DNA from 3 places in the Variovorax sp. GW821-FHT10B04 genome. Region 2 is predicted to be linked to each of the others. Evidence: predicted binding sites of a transcription regulator. Region 2 holds the regulator's gene; each other region holds the start of a gene.

Region 1 (5,519 bases), 430 kb from region 2:
CGAGGCCATCACGCGTCTGGCTGGGGACGACGGGCGACTGGATGTCACAGGCAAGCTCCTCGCCACGCTGCGCAGGAAATCCGTCATCGACGGCCGGCAGCTTGCCCGCCTGATGACCAACCACATGAGAGAGCAGCAGGATGCCGTTCGATCCGTTCGGGGACTTCCACAAAGCCGGCTACCTGAGAAACATCGAGGTTGAAAAGGACCTCAGCCTTGTAAAGGTTCAGGAGAAAGTCTTCTTTGAGGCTCATCTCGAAGAAGCAATGGATTTTCTGCGTCGCATTCGGGGACCCATCTCTTACGCGCACTTTCGCAAAGTGCACGAGATTCTCTTCGTCGAGTTCTATCCTTGGGCAGGACAGGATCGCCAACAGCTCGGCGTGGCTGCGCAAGTCAGCAAGAGTGGCTTGGTCGACTTCGAGAAGGCGTCGCTCATTGCCAAAGCGGTCCAGTGGGGACTCAACATGGGGAACGACGCCCACAAGATTCGTCGAAAGCCTGGTGCAGTCATGGGTGCCTTTGCCTGGGCGCACCCTTTTCTCGACGGCAATGGGCGCACCATGATGCTGGTGCACACCGAGTTGTGCCGTCGCGCCGAGTTTCTGATCGATTGGCCAGCAACAAACAAGGTGGCCTATCTGGATGCACTTTCCCGCGAGTTGAAGGACACGAGCGGCATGCATCTGGATAACTATCTCGTTTCATTCCTGCGACCGGCGACCAGGTCGGATGACCTGGTCAGGCAACTGCGCGAGTTACCTGGCTTGGACGGCCTGGGTCCGACTGCTGAAGACATTGCCTACGACACGAGCGACGAACGGGCCATGACGTCGTATCGCGAAACGAAGCGCTCACGTGGTGAAGAGGACGATCTTTTGGACACCCCCGGCGCGTAATCACCCAGGCACTGGCAGATGCCTTGACCAAAATCCGAGGCAACAGCTAAGGCGCCGAGATCCCCTGCAGCACGATGCGCTGCACGTTGTCGACCGTTTCCTCGAAGAAGGCGGGCTCGGCCAGCGTGCGGCCGGTGATGGCCTGCACCTGCACCGCGAAATCGGCGTAGTGCTGGGTGGTGGCCCAGAGCGCAAAGATCAGGTGGTGCGGGTCGACCGGGGCGAGCTTGCCCGACGCCACCCAGGCGCGCACCACCTCGGACTTGCGTTCGACCAGGTCGCGCAGCTCGCGGCCCAGCTCGTCGCGCAGCAGCGGCGCGCCCTGGATCATCTCGAGGCAGAACAGGCGCGATGCATCGGGCTGGTCGCGCGAGATGACGAGCTTGCGGCGGATGTACGCCGCGATCGCTTCGCGCGGGTCCTGCTCGGCGCTGAAGCCGCGCAGCGGCTCCAGCCAGACGGCCAGCAGGTCGCGCAGCACGCTCACGTAGAGCTCTTCCTTGTTCGCGAAGTAATAGAGCAGGTTGCTCTTGGAGACGTCGGCGCGCGCAGCCACCTGGTCGACGCTGGTGCCGTGCAGGCCGTAGCGCGAGAACAGCCCGAGCGCCGCCGCCAGGATCACGCTGCGCTTGTCTTCGATCTGGCGCATCCGGCGGCTCACCGCAGCGGGGCTGCGCGGTCCGGCCGGTCGCTTGGCAAGCGCGCGCAGCGATGGCTTGGTGGCCGGCTTGAGCGCCGCGCCGGCGCCTCCTGCAGTCTTGGGCATGTCGGGGATGGCTTCCTGTGTCTTCGGATTCAAGGGTTGCGGCGCCCGCCGGGCATCGGTACGGCTCTTCCCCGCACGGCGGTGCGCCACGCCGGCAGGACGCACCAAGGCGATGCATGGCGATGCGCCACACCGGCAGTGACGGCCGCCATCGGTGCAAACCGGGGCCGCAGGCTATCGTATTTGTCCATTTGGTCCAACTGGCACAGACGTTGCATGTCCCGTGCCATGGCGCCCGCGAGCGCATTGTTTCGAGGATTCCCGGCATGACCCTGCTGTCCGTTCCCATCATCGACCTTGCGCCCTACTTCTCGGACTCGCCGGAGGCCCGTGCCGCGCTCGCGCGCCAGGTCGACGACGCCTGCCGCAGCATCGGCTTCCTGGTGATCACCAACCACGGCATCGACCCGGCGCTGATCGCGCGCGTGTCGACCCTGTCGCGCGAGTTCTTCGACCTGCCGCTGGCCGAGAAGCGCAAGGTCGACCGGCCGCGCGAGGACGCTGTGCGCGGCTACAGCGCGGTCGGCGAGGAAGGCCTGTCGTACAGCCTCGAGGAAGCCGCACCCGGCGACCTGAAGGAATCGTTCTCCATCGGCCCGTCCGGCGTGCCCGACGACGACTACCACCGCGGCCCGGCCGCCGGCCCGCACTTCGAGCCCAACAGCTGGCCGCCGATCGAAGGTTTCCGCGAAGCCTATGAAAGCTACTTCGAGGCGATGGCCGATCTGTCGCGTTCGCTGATGCGCATCTTCGCGCTGGGGCTGAAGCTGCCGGAGACCTTCTTCGACGACAAGATCGACAAGCACATCAGCATGTTCCGGGTGCTGAGCTATCCGCCGCAGCGCGAGCAGCCGCTGCCCGGCCAGCTGCGCGCCGGCGCCCACAGCGACTACGGCAGCCTGACCGTCGTGCTGCCCGACGACAAGGGCCTGCAGGTCTTCAACAAGGCCGGCCAGTGGGTCGACGTGCCGCAGGTGGAAGGCGGCCTGGTGGTGAACATCGCCGACCTCATGATGCAGTGGACCAACGACCAGTGGGTGTCGACGCTGCACCGCGTCGTGAACCCGCCGTTCGAGGTGGCGAGCACCAACCGCCGGCAGTCGCTGGTGTTCTTCCACCAACCCAACTACGACGCGATGGTCGAGTGCCTGCCGAGCTGCCTGGCACCGGGCGAGCAACCCAAGTACGCGCCGATTTCATCGGGCGACCATCTCACCTCGAAGTTCGTCAAGCAGACGACCTTCGGCGGCACCAAGGCGACGGCTTGAGCATGAAGGCTGGCTTTTTGATTCGCTGCGTACTGGGTGAAGTGCCTGGGTCGGGGCGGGCTCACGCCGACGGCGTACTCCCCTCCGCGAATGTCCCCCGCCGTCATACTTCGGCTGCCGGCTCCTCCTTGATTTCGCTGCGGGGAGCACGCCATCGACGTGAGCCTTGGGCGCAATCGTGGCTCATCGGCCGCGCAACAACCGCCTCTCCTCGTGCGCGGGGCGCCGGGTGCTCCCCGCAGCGAAATCAAGGAGGAGCCGAAGGCGGGGGACATTCGCGGAGGGGAGTACCCGGTGGCCTGCGCACGCGCAACGAACCCCTGCGCCCCGTGCAAGAACGCCCCAGGCAAGAGCTCCGCAAACACCCATAACGCGCACCGAGACCCTGACATGGCCCATCTTTCCTACGTCAACGTCTTCGCCAAGGACGTGGTCGCGCTCAGCGGCTTCTACCAGCGCGTGTTCGGCTTCCCGGAGATCGAGGCGATCCGCTCGCCGATCTTCCGCGGGCTCGACACTGGCAAGTCGAGCCTGGGCTTCAACGCGCTCGATGCATACGAGCTGCTGCATCTGTCCGAGTTCTCGCAAACGAGCGGCGTGAAGTTCCTGCTGAACATCGACGTCGACAGCCAGGCCGACGTCGACCGCATGGTGCCGGTGGCGGTCGCCGCCGGCGCGACGCTGATCAAGGCGCCGTACGTGACGTACTACGACTGGTACCAGTCGGTGCTGCTCGACCCCGAGGGCAACGTGTTCCGCATCAACTTCATGATGGTGTGACGCGCCGGCCCGCCGGGCGCCGCACCCTCATCGCCCTTGCCGGAGCGCCGCAGCGCGCCGTGGACCGCATCGCTTTTCTCTTCCCTGTCTCTTCCACGAAAGGTCGTTCATGTTGCAAAAGTTGATGTTCACCGCTGCCGCCGCACTGGCGGCCTGCGCAACGATGTCGGGCACGGCCCTGGCCGCCGACGGCTTCACCCTGAAGGGCGAACCCAAGATTGCGATGCTCTATTTCGGCCCGAAGAACGACGGCGGCTGGACGCAGGCCTTCGACGAGGCGCGCATCAAGGTCGAGGCCGCGCTCGGCAAGAAGATCCAGTTCGTCGAGAACGTGCCGGAAGACGCGTCGGCCATCAAGCCGGCGGCCGAACGCTTCATCTCGCGCGGTGCCAACATCATCATCGGCACGGCCTTCGGCTACTCCGACACCTTCAAGGAGCTCGCGGCCAAGTACCCGGACGTCGCCTTCCTGAACGGCTCGGGCACCACCAACGGCGCCAACCTCGAGTCCTTCTATGGCCGCACCTACGAGAGCCAGTACCTCTGCGGCATGGCGGCGGGCGCGGCGTCGAAGACCGGCAAGCTCGGCTTCGTCGCGGCCAACCCCTTCGGCGTGGTGAACTGGACCGTCAACGCCTTCGCGCTCGGCGCACAGAAGATGAACCCGAACGCCACCGTCAACGTGATCTACACCGGCGCCTGGAACGACCCGGTGAAGGAGCGCGCCGCGGCGATGGCGCTGATCGACCAAGGCGCCGACGTGATCGGCCAGCACGTCGACTCGCCGACGCCGCAGATCGTCGCTCAGGAGCGCGGCGTGTACGGCACCGGCCACCACCGCGACCTGCGCCAGTTCGCGCCCAAGGCCACGCTGTGCTCGTCGGTCTGGGTCTGGGACAAGTTCCTCACGCCCGAGCTGAAGAAGGTCATGGCCGGCGGCTGGAAGCCGTCGCCGTACGGCGCCTTCATCGAAATGAAGGACGGCGGCACCGACATCGCCGGCTTCGGCGCCGGCGTGCCGAAGGACAAGGCTGCGCTGATCACCGCCGAGCGCGACGCGATCCTGAAGGGCAAGCAGGTCTACGCCGGTCCGCTGAAGGACCGCGACGGCAAGGAACGCGTGGCCGCGGGCGCCACGCTGTCCGATGCCGATCTCTGGAAGATGGACTGGTACGTCAAGGGCGTGGTCACGCAGAAGTGACCCACCCCCAGTCGATGGCGGGAGCGCTTCCTTGACGGCGATCGCACTTCAGCTCGCGGGCATCGGCAAGTCCTTCGATGGCTTCCGCGCGCTCACCGACGCCGACTTCGAGGCGCGCTGGGGAGAGGTGCATGCGCTGCTGGGCGAGAACGGCGCGGGCAAGTCCTCGCTGATGAACATCGCGGCCGGCCTGTATGCGCCCGAGGCCGGCCGGATGTGGGTGGACGACAACCCGGTGCAACTGGCCGGCCCGCGCGACGCGGCGCGCCACCACATCGGCATGGTCCACCAGCACTTCAAGCTGGTGAAGCCCTTCACCGTGGCCGAGAACATCCTGCTCGGCCACCCGCTGGCCACCGGCGAAGGCAGCCACCGCAAGCGGCTCGCGCAGCTGGAGACGCAGATCCGCGCGAAGGCGCAGGAGCTGGGCTTCGACATCGACCCGCGCCAGCGCACCGAACGGCTGTCGATCGCCGAGCAGCAGCGCGTCGAGATCCTGAAGGTGCTGCTGGCCGGCGCGCGCATCCTGATCCTGGACGAACCGACCGCCGTGCTGACCGACCAGGAGGCCGAGCGCCTGCTGTCGACGGTGCATGCGCTGTCGC
Region 2 (5,519 bases):
CAGCCGCCAGTCCAGGCGCAGACGCAGCAGCCACCGGTGCAGCCGCCATCGATGCAGCAGCAGCCGCAGGTGTCGTCATCGCAGCAGTTGCCACAGGCGCCGCCGCCGCAGAGCGTCACGGCATTGCCGAACCAGCAGCTCACCGGGGCGCCGATTCCGTCGATCGTGCCGCGCACCAGCCGACCGGTGGAAGTCAACAACGGCGGCCGCCCGTCGGCCGATCCGCTCGGCGATCTGGCCCGCGCGCGTGCTTCGGGCACCGCGGGCACCCCGGACAGCGGTGGCGCGAGCGCCGCCGAACCCTTCATGTACTTCGTGCAGGCGGGGGCGTTCCGCACCACCGAAGATGCCGAGGCGCAACGCGCCAAGCTCACCCTGATGGGTGTCGAGGCGCGTGTCACCGAGCGTGAACAGGCGGGCCGGACGGTCTACCGCGTGCGCGCCGGCCCGTTCAACAAGAAGGACGACGCCGACCGGCTCAAGGATCGACTCGACAGCGGCGGGCTCGAAGCCGCGCTGGTGCGCGTCCAGCGCTGAGTCCGCCGTTCGGCCGCGGGAACTCCGCGCCCGTTTGGCGGCTCTTTCAGGCCACAGGAGAAACTTTTCAATGAAACGCCGTGATTTTTCGCTGACCGCAGCCTCCCTCGGGTTGCTTCCATTCGCCTCCCGGGTGAACGCCCAGGGCGCTGCGCCCAAGGCCGGCACCGACTACATCGTGTTGGGCAAGCGCGCCCCCGTCGAGTCGCCCGCCGACAAGGTCGAAGTGGTCGAATTCTTCTCGTACAACTGCCCGCATTGCGCAGCGTTCGAGCCCCGCCTCGAACCCTGGATCAAGACGCTGCCGCCGCATGTGTCCTTCAAGCGCATCCCGGTGCCCTTCGTCGGCAACGACACGGAAGTCAAGCAGCGCCTGTACTACACGCTCGAGGCGATGGGCAAGGTCGACGAGTTCCAGCTGAAGATCTTCCAGGCAATCCACGGCGAGCGGCAGCGCCTGTTCGGCGACGACGCGATCCTGGCCTGGGCCGCGAAGCAGCCGGGACTGGATGCCAAGAAGTTCGGCGATTTGTTCAAATCCTTTACCGTTGTCGGCAAGGCCAAGCGAGCGACGCAGGTCACGGCCGATTACCAGGTGGCCGGCGTGCCCGCGCTCGGCGTGGCCGGCCGCTGGTATGTAGACGGCGACACCGCCGGCAGCCTCGAGAAGGCGCTCCAGGTCTGCGAGTACCTCGTCGGCGAAGCGCGCAAGGGCTGAAGTTCCTCGCCGGCATCGGCCGGGCACACGCTGCTGAAGCCCGCCTCGGCGGGCTTTTTCACTTGCGCGTCTTCGGGGGACTTTTCACAGACGCATACAATCGTTCAGCAAGTTTCGTGCCTTTATGAACAGAACCTTCTCCTCCTTCATCCCCGTCGTCCGCGCTGCCCTGTGCGTGCTCGCCTTGGCCGCGCTGTGGCCGGCGGCCCAGGCCGAGAAGGCCGATCGGGCCAAACCGATGAACATCGAGGCCGATGCGTTGCGCTACGACGACCTCAAGCAGACCAGCGTGTTCACCGGCAACGTGGTCGTGACCAAGGGCACGATCATCATCCGCGGCGCGCGCATCGACGTCCGGCAGGATCCCGAGGGCTACCAGTACGGCGTCGTTACCGCAGCGCCAGGCAAACTTGCGTACTACAAGCAAAAGCGCGACACCGGTACCGACGAGTGGACGGAGGGCGAGTCCGAAGTCATCGAATACGACAGCCGCGCCGACAACGTCAAGTTCATCCGGCGCGCCGTGATGCGGCGCCTGCTGGGTGCCACGCCGAACGACGAAACGACCGGCGCACTGATCATCTACGACCAGAGCAACGACACCTTCACCGTCAACGGTGCGCCGATGCCGCCGGATGCAAGCATCGCGACCGGTGAACGCGGCAGCCGCGTGCGGGCGATCCTCACGCCGAAGGCGGCCGCCTCGGCGCCGGCCGGTGCGGCCACACCGACACCCGCACCGGGCACCGGCCTGCGGTCGACCACCACGCTGGGTGGCGGGGAACCACGCAAGTGACGGCCGCTTCAACGACCCTCCCGTCTTCCCGTGCCACCGAGCCGGGCAGCCGCCTCGAGGTGCGCGGGCTGCAGAAGAGCTACGGCAGCCGCAAGGTGGTCAAGGACGTGTCGCTCGACGTGCAGAAGGGCGAAGTCGTCGGGCTGCTCGGCCCGAACGGCGCCGGCAAGACCACGTCCTTCTACATGATCGTCGGGCTGGTGCGCGCCGATGCAGGCGACATCACCATCGACGGCGAGCCGATCGCGCACATGCCGATCCACCGTCGGGCACGCATGGGCCTGAGCTATCTGCCGCAGGAAGCGTCGATCTTCCGAAAGCTGTCGGTCGAGGAAAACGTGCGCGCGGTGCTCGAGCTCCAGACCGAGCCCGACGCGGCCGGCCGCCCGGTGCCGCTGTCGCGGCAGCGCATCGAGGAGCGGCTGAGCGAACTGCTGAACGACCTGCGCGTGGACCATCTGCGCGCCTCGCCCGCGCTTGCGCTGTCCGGCGGCGAACGCCGCCGCGTCGAGATTGCGCGCGCACTGGCCACGCAGCCGCGCTTCATCCTGCTGGACGAGCCTTTCGCGGGCATCGACCCGATCGCCGTCATCGAGATCCAGCGGATCATCAGCTTCCTCAAGGAGCGCGGAATCGGCGTGCTGATCACCGATCACAACGTGCGCGAGACCTTGGGCATTTGCGACCACGCATTCATCATCAGCGACGGGCACGTGCTCGCGAAGGGCACACCATCAGAGATCGTCGACAACGCAGAGGTGCGGCGCGTGTACCTCGGCGAGCATTTCAGGATGTGATGGCACATACGCAGGTTCCACACGCCGCATGAAACAGGGCTTGTCGCTGCGCGTTTCGCAGCATCTCGCGCTCACGCCCCAGTTGCAGCAGTCGATCCGGCTGCTGCAGTTGTCGACGCTCGAGCTGAGCCAGGAAGTCGAGCAGATGCTCGACGAGAACCCGTTCCTCGAGCGCACCGCGGAAGAAGCGGCGCGCGAGGAATTCGGCGTGGACACGGCCGATGCGCCGCCGCCGCGCGACGACGATTTCAGCCCCGGGGCGTCCACCTCGTCCTCGACGACCACGGAGACTTCCACCACCACCGAGGCCGAACCGGCGACCGTCGACGCGGTCGAGGCGCAGCCCGACTGGGAAGGCGACGGCACGGTCGAACTCACACCCGACGACAGCGAGTGGGGCGGCGACGCACCCGCGCGCAACAACAACCTGGGCGACGACGAGCGTGCCGATGCCACCGAACTGGCGCGCAGCCAGGAGTCGCTGCAGTCCTTCCTGCATCGCCAGGCGCTGAGCCTGCGGCTCGGCGAGAACGACCGCGCGGCGTTGCGCTTCCTGATCGAGTCGCTCAACGACGACGGCTACCTGGAAGACACGCTGCCCTCGCTGGCCTCCGGGCTGGCGGGCGACGACAACGACCAGTTCGACGACCTGGTGCATCACTTCCAGGTCGCGCTCGGCCTGCTGCAGAGCCTGGAGCCGGTCGGTGTCGGGGCGCGCGACCTCGGCGAATGCCTGTCGATCCAGCTCAAGGCGCTGGCTTCTCCGCAGGACGACGACGAAGAGCGCCAGATCCGCAAGACCGCCATCGCCATCTGCAAGCAGCCGATGGAACTGCTGGCGCGGCGCGACTTCAAGCGCCTGGCCACGCTCACGCGCAGCAACGAGGACGAGGTGCGCAGCGCGCTGCAGCTGATCGCCACGCTCGAGCCCAAGCCGGGCCGGCGCTTCGTCGACGTGGAGCGCAACGTGATCGTGCCGGACGTGATCGTCACGCGCACCGGCCGCGGCACCAACATCAAGTTCAGGGTGATGCTCAATCCCGACGTGATGCCGCGCCTGCGCGTGCACGACATCTACGCCGGTGCGCTCAAGTCGCACAAGGGCGAAGGCAGCCAGGCGCTGTCGCAACGGCTGCAGGAAGCGCGCTGGTTCATCAAGAACATCCAGCAGCGCTTCGACACGATCCTGCGCGTGTCCAACGCGATCGTCGAACGCCAGAAGAGCTTCTTCATCCACGGCGAACTGGCGATGCGCCCGCTGGTGCTGCGCGAGATCGCCGACGAGCTCGGCCTGCACGAGTCGACCATCAGCCGGGTGACCACCGCCAAATACATGTCGACGCCGTACGGCACGGTCGAGCTCAAGTACTTCTTCGGCTCGGCGCTCGGCACCGAGACCGGCGGCAACGCGTCGAGCACGGCGGTGCGCGCGCTGATCAAGCAGTTCGTCAGCTCCGAAAGCGTGAAGAAGCCGCTGTCGGACAGCCAGATCTCGGAAATGCTGAAGGAACAGGGCATCGACTGCGCGCGCCGCACGGTCGCCAAATACCGCGAAGCGCTGCGCATCGCGCCGGCGAACCTTCGCAAGGCGCTCTGAGGTTCTTCCGCCCGGCTGCCGCGCGTCGGCGCGTCAGTGAACGCCGGCCGCGCGCCGGTCGGCCGCTTGCAGCACGGCCCGCAGTTCGGCCGGCTGAACGGGCTTGCGCAGCGAATGCCAGCCATGCGCCTTCGCGAGCTTGCGCGCAGCGCCGTCGATGTCGGCCGACACCAGCGCGATCGTGAGCGCGGGCTGGAGCGTCTGCAGCCGTTCGGCCAGCGCGATGCCGTCGAGTTCGCCGGGAAGCCGGATGTCGCACAGCGCCACGTCGACCGCATGCAGGTCGGCCAGCGCCAGCGCTTCGGCCGCACTCTCGTAGATGCGCGGCGTGGCGCCCCACAGGCGCAGCAGCGCGGCGAGGCTGTCCGCGACGACCGCGTTGTCTTCGATCACCAGCACGGCCAGGCCGGGTCGCAGGGCGTCGCCGCTGCGATCGATGTCGATGTCGTCGCTCGCGTGCGGCGGCTCGACGTGCAGCGCCGGCGTGTCCATGCCTGGCGGCGCCTCGGGAACCACGAAGCCGAACACCGAGCCGCGGCCGGGTACCGAGCGCAGCGTGAGCATCAGCCCGAGCTTCTGCGCGAGCCGGCGCACGATCGCCAGGCCCAGGCCATGGCCGCGCTGCAGGTTGCGCTCGGTGTTTCCGACCTGTTCGAAGTCGCCGAACACGCGGTCCTGCGCTTCCGGCGCGATGCCGATGCCGCCGTCGCGCACCTCGACGCGCCAGCCGCCCGGGCGCCGCCGGCAGGCCAGCAGCACCCGGCCGTGCGGTGCGAACTTGATCGCGTTGTCGACGAGGTTCGCAAGGATGCGCCGCAGCGACACCGGGTCGGTCCAGGCCACCGCGTCGGCCGGGCATCGCACGTGGATCCGGCCGCCGTCGTCCAGCCGGGCGAGATCGCGCAGCAACGGCGCCAGGGCTACGGCGGACGGGGCGAAGGCGTCGGCCGCAGCCTCGATGCGGCCGATCTCGAGCAACTGATTGGTCAGCGCCTCGAGCGCCTGCTGCGCGCGCGTGAGCGAGTCGACCGTGACCTGCACCTGGCGTGCCGGTGCGCCATCGCGCAACTGCTC
Region 3 (5,519 bases), on a different contig from region 2:
CCGGGCCGTTGAGGACTGCGGACATGGCGATTACCTTCCAGACCAGTGAACGATCTTGCGTTCTGCAATGAGGAACAGGATGTTCAGGGCATAGCCCAGCGCACCTGCGGCCAGGATCGCGGCATACATGCTCTTGACGTTGAGCACCTGCTGCGCGTCGATGATGCGGTGGCCGAGGCCGGCGTCGGAGCCGATGAACATCTCGGCCACGATGACGATCACCAGCGCCATCGACACCGCGGAGCGCAGGCCGACGAAGCTGGGCTGCAGGCTCTCCCAGATCAGCACGTCCTTGAACACCTGCCAGCGCGACGCCCCCATCACCTTGGCGGCCATCACGCGTTGCTTGCGCGCGTTGATCACGCCATAGGCGCTGTTGAAGATCACGATCAGGAAGGCGCCGAAGGCCGCGATCGCGATCTTGTTGATGTCGGACACGCCGAAGATCAGCAGGAACAGCGGGATCAGCGCGGACGACGGGGTGGAGCGGAAGAAGTCGATCAGGAACTCGACGCTGCGGTACAGCTTCTCGTTGCTGCCCAGCAGCACGCCCAGCGGCACGCCGATGACCGCGGCGATGACGAAGGCCTGCACCGTGCGCCACACCGTCACCGCGAAGTCGGTGAGCAACGGCCCGCCGGCCAGTCCGGTGATGAGCGTGGCCACCGTGTCGGCCGGCGCGGGCAGCAGGATGGGCTTGATGAAGCCCAGCCGGACCACGAGGTCCCACACGATGAACAGCACGATCGGCCCGATCGCCGGCAGCAGCTTGTCCCACAGCGGTGGCTTGGGCGCAGCGGTCGATGCGTTGGCCGCGGGCGGCGTCCAGGGCTTGGTTACGGGGGCGGCCGCTTCAGCCATGTCGGTACTCCTTCTGATTGGGTTCTTTCAGGGATACCGCGGAACCGGCTTTGCCGGGCCGCTGGTATCGCCCCCGCGAGGGGGTTGGCGAAGCGACACGCAGTGCGCGCAGCCTGGGGGCGGGCCTCATGCTTCAGCCCTTGTAGAGAAGACCGTCGACGGCGACCTTCTTCTCGAAGATGCCCTTGTCGGTGAACAGGTCGTAGAACTTCTGGAAGTACGCGACGTCGCTCGGCTTGAACTCGTTGTAGAGCATGTACGAGGCCAGCGGCACTTCGGCGGTCAGTGCGCCTTCGATGGCGGTGTAGCCCTTCATGTATTGGCGTGCGTCGTCGGGCTGCGTGCGCACCAGCTCGACGCCGCGCGCATAGGCGGCAATGAATTTCTTCGTCGCCTCGGGGTTCTTCTTGATGAACTCGGTCGTCAGGCTGGCGGCGCCGCCATGCCACGGTGCCATCGGGTCACCCAGGATGTATTTGGCGACGACGCCGGCCTCGAGCACGCGCGTGGTGCCGTTCATGCGGCCGACGGTGCCGGTCGGCTCCAGCGTGTAGCAGGCGTCGACCTGGCCGGCCACGAGCGCGGCGACGTGCTGGCCGATCGGCAGTTCGCTGACCGTCGCGCCGGTCGCGCCCGCGCGCTCCAGCATGGTCTTGGCGAGCGTCACGTTCTGAATGCCGGGGCCCGACGCGACCTTCTTGCCTTTCAGGTCGGCCATGGTCTTGAACGCACTGTCCTTGGCGACGATGAACTCGTCGAGCACGAACTTGGCGTTGCTCGGATTGGTGCAGAAGATCTTGAACAGGCCCGGCTGCGCGATCTCGCCGATCGCCAGGTTGGCCGAGCCGGTGCCGTTGGCGCTGCCGTCAGAACGGCCCGAGAGCATGGCTTCCATCACCTGCTGCGCGCCCGCGAACTTGAGCGGCTCGACGTCGAGGCCGGCTTCCTTGAAGTAGCCCTTGTCGACGGCCGCGAAGAACGGCAGCCCGGCCGCGACCGGCCAGAAGCCGATGCGGATCTTCGGCATCGACTGGGCGCGCACCAGCGCGGGCGCAGCCAGCACGGCGAGTCCGGCGGCGCCGGTCTGCAGCAGCTGGCGGCGCGATGGCCGTGCGGCGGCGCTCGGGAAGGTTTTTTCCTGGGTATCCATGAAGCAACTCCTGTGTGATGTCGAAAGCGGAACGGGTGAAAGGGACGGCTCAGGCCGAAGCGGCCTGGCGGGAAGCGATGTAGCGGCGCCAGCCGCCGTGGTGCGTGATGTCCTCGGCGCCGTCGAGTGCCAGCGACTCGCAGACGAAGCCCTGCACGCTGCTGCCGTCGACCAGCTTCAGCGTGCCGATGCCCAGCGGTGCGGGGATCAGCGCGACGAAGGAGCCGTAGGCGGTGGCGGGCATTTCCCAGACCTCGACGATCAGCGACGCCCCATCGGCGGCCACGCGCGCCATGCCGGGCTTGGGCGGCACGGTGCCGGGCAGCGCGAAGAGGCGGTATTCGGGCGCGGTCAGCGTCTCGCGCAGCAGCACGGCACCGCGCTCGGTCAGCTGGCCGTTGAGCGGCATGCCCGACAGGTGGGCGCCGACCACGGCGACCTGCACCGTGGCGGTCGGCTTCACCAGCGGCAAGGCGACGGGCTCGGGCAGCGCCTGGCCGGTGGCGCCGAGCGTGAGCCCGCTGGCGTGGTGGATGCGCTGGCCGAGCTCGGCCAGCTGGAAGTCGCTGGCGCAGGGGCCGACCAGGGTGATGCCGAAAGGCAGGCCGTCCGCACGCAGGCAGGTCGGCACCGAGATCGCGGCGTAGTCCAGCAGGTTCACGAAGTTGGTGTACGCGCCCAGGTTCTGGTTGAGCGCGACCGGGTCGGCCTGCATCTGCGCGATCGTGTAGCTGGCCGGCGCCGTCGGCACCGCGAGCACGTCGATGTGCTGCCACATCGGCGCCGCGCGCTGGCCGAGTGCGCGCAGCCGGGTCTGTGCATCGACGAAGTCCGCGGCGCTGTAGTCGCGGCCGCGCGCCAGGATGCTGCGCACCGGCTCGATCACCTCGTGCTCGTGCATGTCGAAGAAGCCGCGCACGGCGGCATAGCGCTCGGCCACCAGCGCACTCTCGTACAGCAGCGCCGCCGCTTCGGCCAGCGGCGCGTAGTCGATCGGCACGAGCTCGGCGCCCAATGCCTCGAGCTGGTCGAGCGACTGCGCGAAGGCCGCCTCGGCCTGCGCGTCGCCGAAGAAGTCGAGCCGGTTCGGCACGCCGACACGCGGCCGCACCGGCAGCGGCGCGGTGGTCAGCGCGAGCGTGCGCGAGTAGGGGTCGCCGGCATCCGGCCCCATCGCCGCCTGCAGCACGCGCGCCGCGATGTCGACGGTGCGCGCAAAGATCGATACGCAGTCGACGCTCTGCGCGGCCGGCACCACGCCGCGCGCACTGACGAGCCCCTTGGTCGGCTTGATGCCCACGATGTTGTTCAGGCCGGCCGGCACGCGGCCCGAGCCGGCGGTGTCGGTGCCGAGCGAGAAGTCGACCGCGCCGGTCGCCACCGCCCAGGCGGAGCCCGAGCTGGAGCCGCCGGATACATAGAGTGGGTCGAAGCTGTTGGGCACCGGGCCGTAGGGCGAGCGCGTGCCGTTCAGGCCGCAGGCGAACTGGTCGAGATTGGTCTTGCCGACCAGTTCCGCACCGGCATCGAGCAGGCGCTGCACCACCTGTGCGTGGGCGCCGGCCTGGTAGGTGAAGGCCGGACAGGCCGCGGTGGTGGGCACGCCCGCCACGTCGATGTTGTCCTTGACCGCAAAGCGGAGGCCGGCGAGCGGGCCGCTGCGCATGGCGTTGGAATTCGCCATGGGCGGCTCGATCTTCGTAATCCAGGCGGTGGAATCGCCTGGCGCTGCGGAAGTCGTTTCATGCACCATCGTCAAGCATCCTGTCTTGTGTACAAGTTGAGATGCAAGCGGCGTGCCAGCGGCTGCACATGCCAAGTCGCACGCGCCAGGCCATGCGCCGATGCGGTTGCGCCGCAGCCCGTCATGCTTAGGCGAGTAAAAGACAATGCAATCCATTCGCATCTAATATGCGATGCGACCTCTGGTTTGCCCGCTTGCGCAGCGCGCGGAAAATGCGCCGCCTTCCTACCCGCCCCACCGATGCATCTGACGATCCAGCCCCCGCCTTTCCTTTCGCGGAGCGCCTCCTGATGGCCGCCGTTCCGACCTCGACTGCACCGCCGGTGCGCACCGCCGCGCCACATCCGCACCATCGTCGCGCCGCCTTCGTGCGCTGGGTCCGCAAGACGCACGGCTGGTTCGGACTCTGGGGCGCGATCCTCGGCCTGACCTTCGGTTTCAGCGGGATCTGGCTGAACCACCGCGCGGTACTCAAGCTGCCGGCGGTCACGCAGGCACGCGCCAACAGCCAGCTCGCCCTGCCCGATCCGGCGCCCGCGACACCGGAAGCCATGGCGGCATGGCTGCAGAAGGCACTCGAACTCGACGGCCCGCCGAACAACACCCGCGTCGAGCCCGCCCGCCCCGTGGCCTGGACCGAGAAGACAGAGAAGACGCCGGGCGGCAAGGCCGAGGCCGGCACTCACGCGGCACCCGCAGCATCGCCCGAAGCGACGACCGCGCCGGCGCCTGCAGCCGCACCGCGCCTGATGCAGCCGGCGCGCTGGACCTTCAATTTCGGCGGCCCCCATGCGGCGGTGCAGGCCGAGTACTGGGCCGGCAACCGCTCGGTCGCGGTCACCAGCACCAGCAACGGCTTCGTCGCGACGCTGACCAACATGCACAAGGGCACCGGCATGTCGGTCCCCTGGATCCTGCTGGTCGACACGCTGGCCGGCAGCCTGATCTTCCTGTCGATCTCCGGCGTGATCCTCTGGGTGCAGACCAACCGGCGCCGCACCGTCGGCTTCAGTCTGCTGGGGCTGTCCGTGCTGGTCTACGCGGTGATCGTGCTGATGCGGGTGGGCTGAGCCTGCGGGCGGCCGGTCCGGCGCCTCAGCGCTTGGCGTCGCGGTACAGCCGCTCGACCTTCGGCACGTTGGCCTGCAGCGTGCGGATGCGGTCGGGGCCGCTCGGGTGGGTCGACAGGAAGCTCAAGCCGCCCTGGTTCTTCGAGGCCGCCGCCATCTTGGTCCAGAGCGACACGGCAGCACGCGGGTCGTAGCCGGCCCGGGCGGCCAGTTCCAGCCCCACCAGATCGGCCTCGGACTCGTCGCTGCGGCTGAACTGCAGCGAGATCAGCTGCGTGCCCGCACGCGCCGCCATGTCGCCGACCTGGCCGAGTCCGAGCAGTTGCGCCGTGATCGACAGCGCCGCGCCCGTGCCCGCGTTCTTCGCCATCCGGGCGCGCGCATGTTCGCGCAACGCATGCGCCATTTCATGGCCCATGACCATGGCGACCTCGTCGTCCGTGAGCTTGAGCTGGTCGAGGATGCCGGTGAAGAAGGCGATCTTCCCGCCCGGCATGCAGAAGGCGTTGATCTGCTTGCTGCCGATCAGGTTCACCTCCCACTTCCACTGGGCGGCGCGCGGGTTCCATTGGGCGGCGAAAGGAATGATCCGCTGCGCGATGGCGCGCAGCCGCTGCAGTTGCGCATTGCCCGGCGGCGCCAGCGCGCCCTTCGCCCTGGCCTGCGACATCAATTCTCCGTACTGCTGAGTGCC

What was found. Region 2 encodes sigma-54, which starts transcription at its own class of promoters, with help from an activator protein. Its sites were predicted from a motif close to TGGCANGNAANCTGCTTT; they were not measured.
Region 1: the regulator sigma-54 is predicted to act here: its motif matches at 1,867-1,884, upstream of AC07PZ_RS05875 (isopenicillin N synthase family dioxygenase).
Region 3: the regulator sigma-54 is predicted to act here: its motif matches at 3,796-3,813, upstream of atzF (allophanate hydrolase).

What each region holds. Positions count from the first base shown of each region.
Region 1 is NZ_JBWKNQ010000002.1:166,613-172,131, forward strand. It holds gene AC07PZ_RS05860 (hypothetical protein) at 1-202, shown strand, start outside; gene AC07PZ_RS05865 (Fic family protein) at 141-899, shown strand; gene rutR (HTH-type transcriptional regulator RutR) at 946-1,665, opposite strand; gene AC07PZ_RS05875 (isopenicillin N synthase family dioxygenase) at 1,932-2,933, shown strand; gene AC07PZ_RS05880 (VOC family protein) at 3,324-3,713, shown strand; gene AC07PZ_RS05885 (BMP family ABC transporter substrate-binding protein) at 3,823-4,914, shown strand; gene AC07PZ_RS05890 (ABC transporter ATP-binding protein) at 4,946-5,519, shown strand, end outside.
Region 2 is NZ_JBWKNQ010000002.1:594,473-599,991, forward strand. It holds gene AC07PZ_RS07810 (SPOR domain-containing protein) at 1-537, shown strand, start outside; gene AC07PZ_RS07815 (thiol:disulfide interchange protein DsbA/DsbL) at 608-1,255, shown strand; gene lptA (lipopolysaccharide transport periplasmic protein LptA) at 1,380-2,051, shown strand; gene lptB (LPS export ABC transporter ATP-binding protein) at 2,048-2,848, shown strand; gene AC07PZ_RS07830 (RNA polymerase factor sigma-54) at 2,877-4,445, shown strand; gene AC07PZ_RS07835 (ATP-binding response regulator) at 4,479-5,519, opposite strand, start outside.
Region 3 is NZ_JBWKNQ010000018.1:51,340-56,858, reverse strand. It holds gene AC07PZ_RS30075 (ABC transporter ATP-binding protein) at 1-25, opposite strand, end outside; gene AC07PZ_RS30070 (ABC transporter permease) at 31-861, opposite strand; gene AC07PZ_RS30065 (ABC transporter substrate-binding protein) at 995-2,011, opposite strand; gene atzF (allophanate hydrolase) at 2,061-3,764, opposite strand; gene AC07PZ_RS30055 (PepSY-associated TM helix domain-containing protein) at 4,046-4,825, shown strand; gene AC07PZ_RS30050 (M48 family metallopeptidase) at 4,851-5,519, opposite strand, start outside.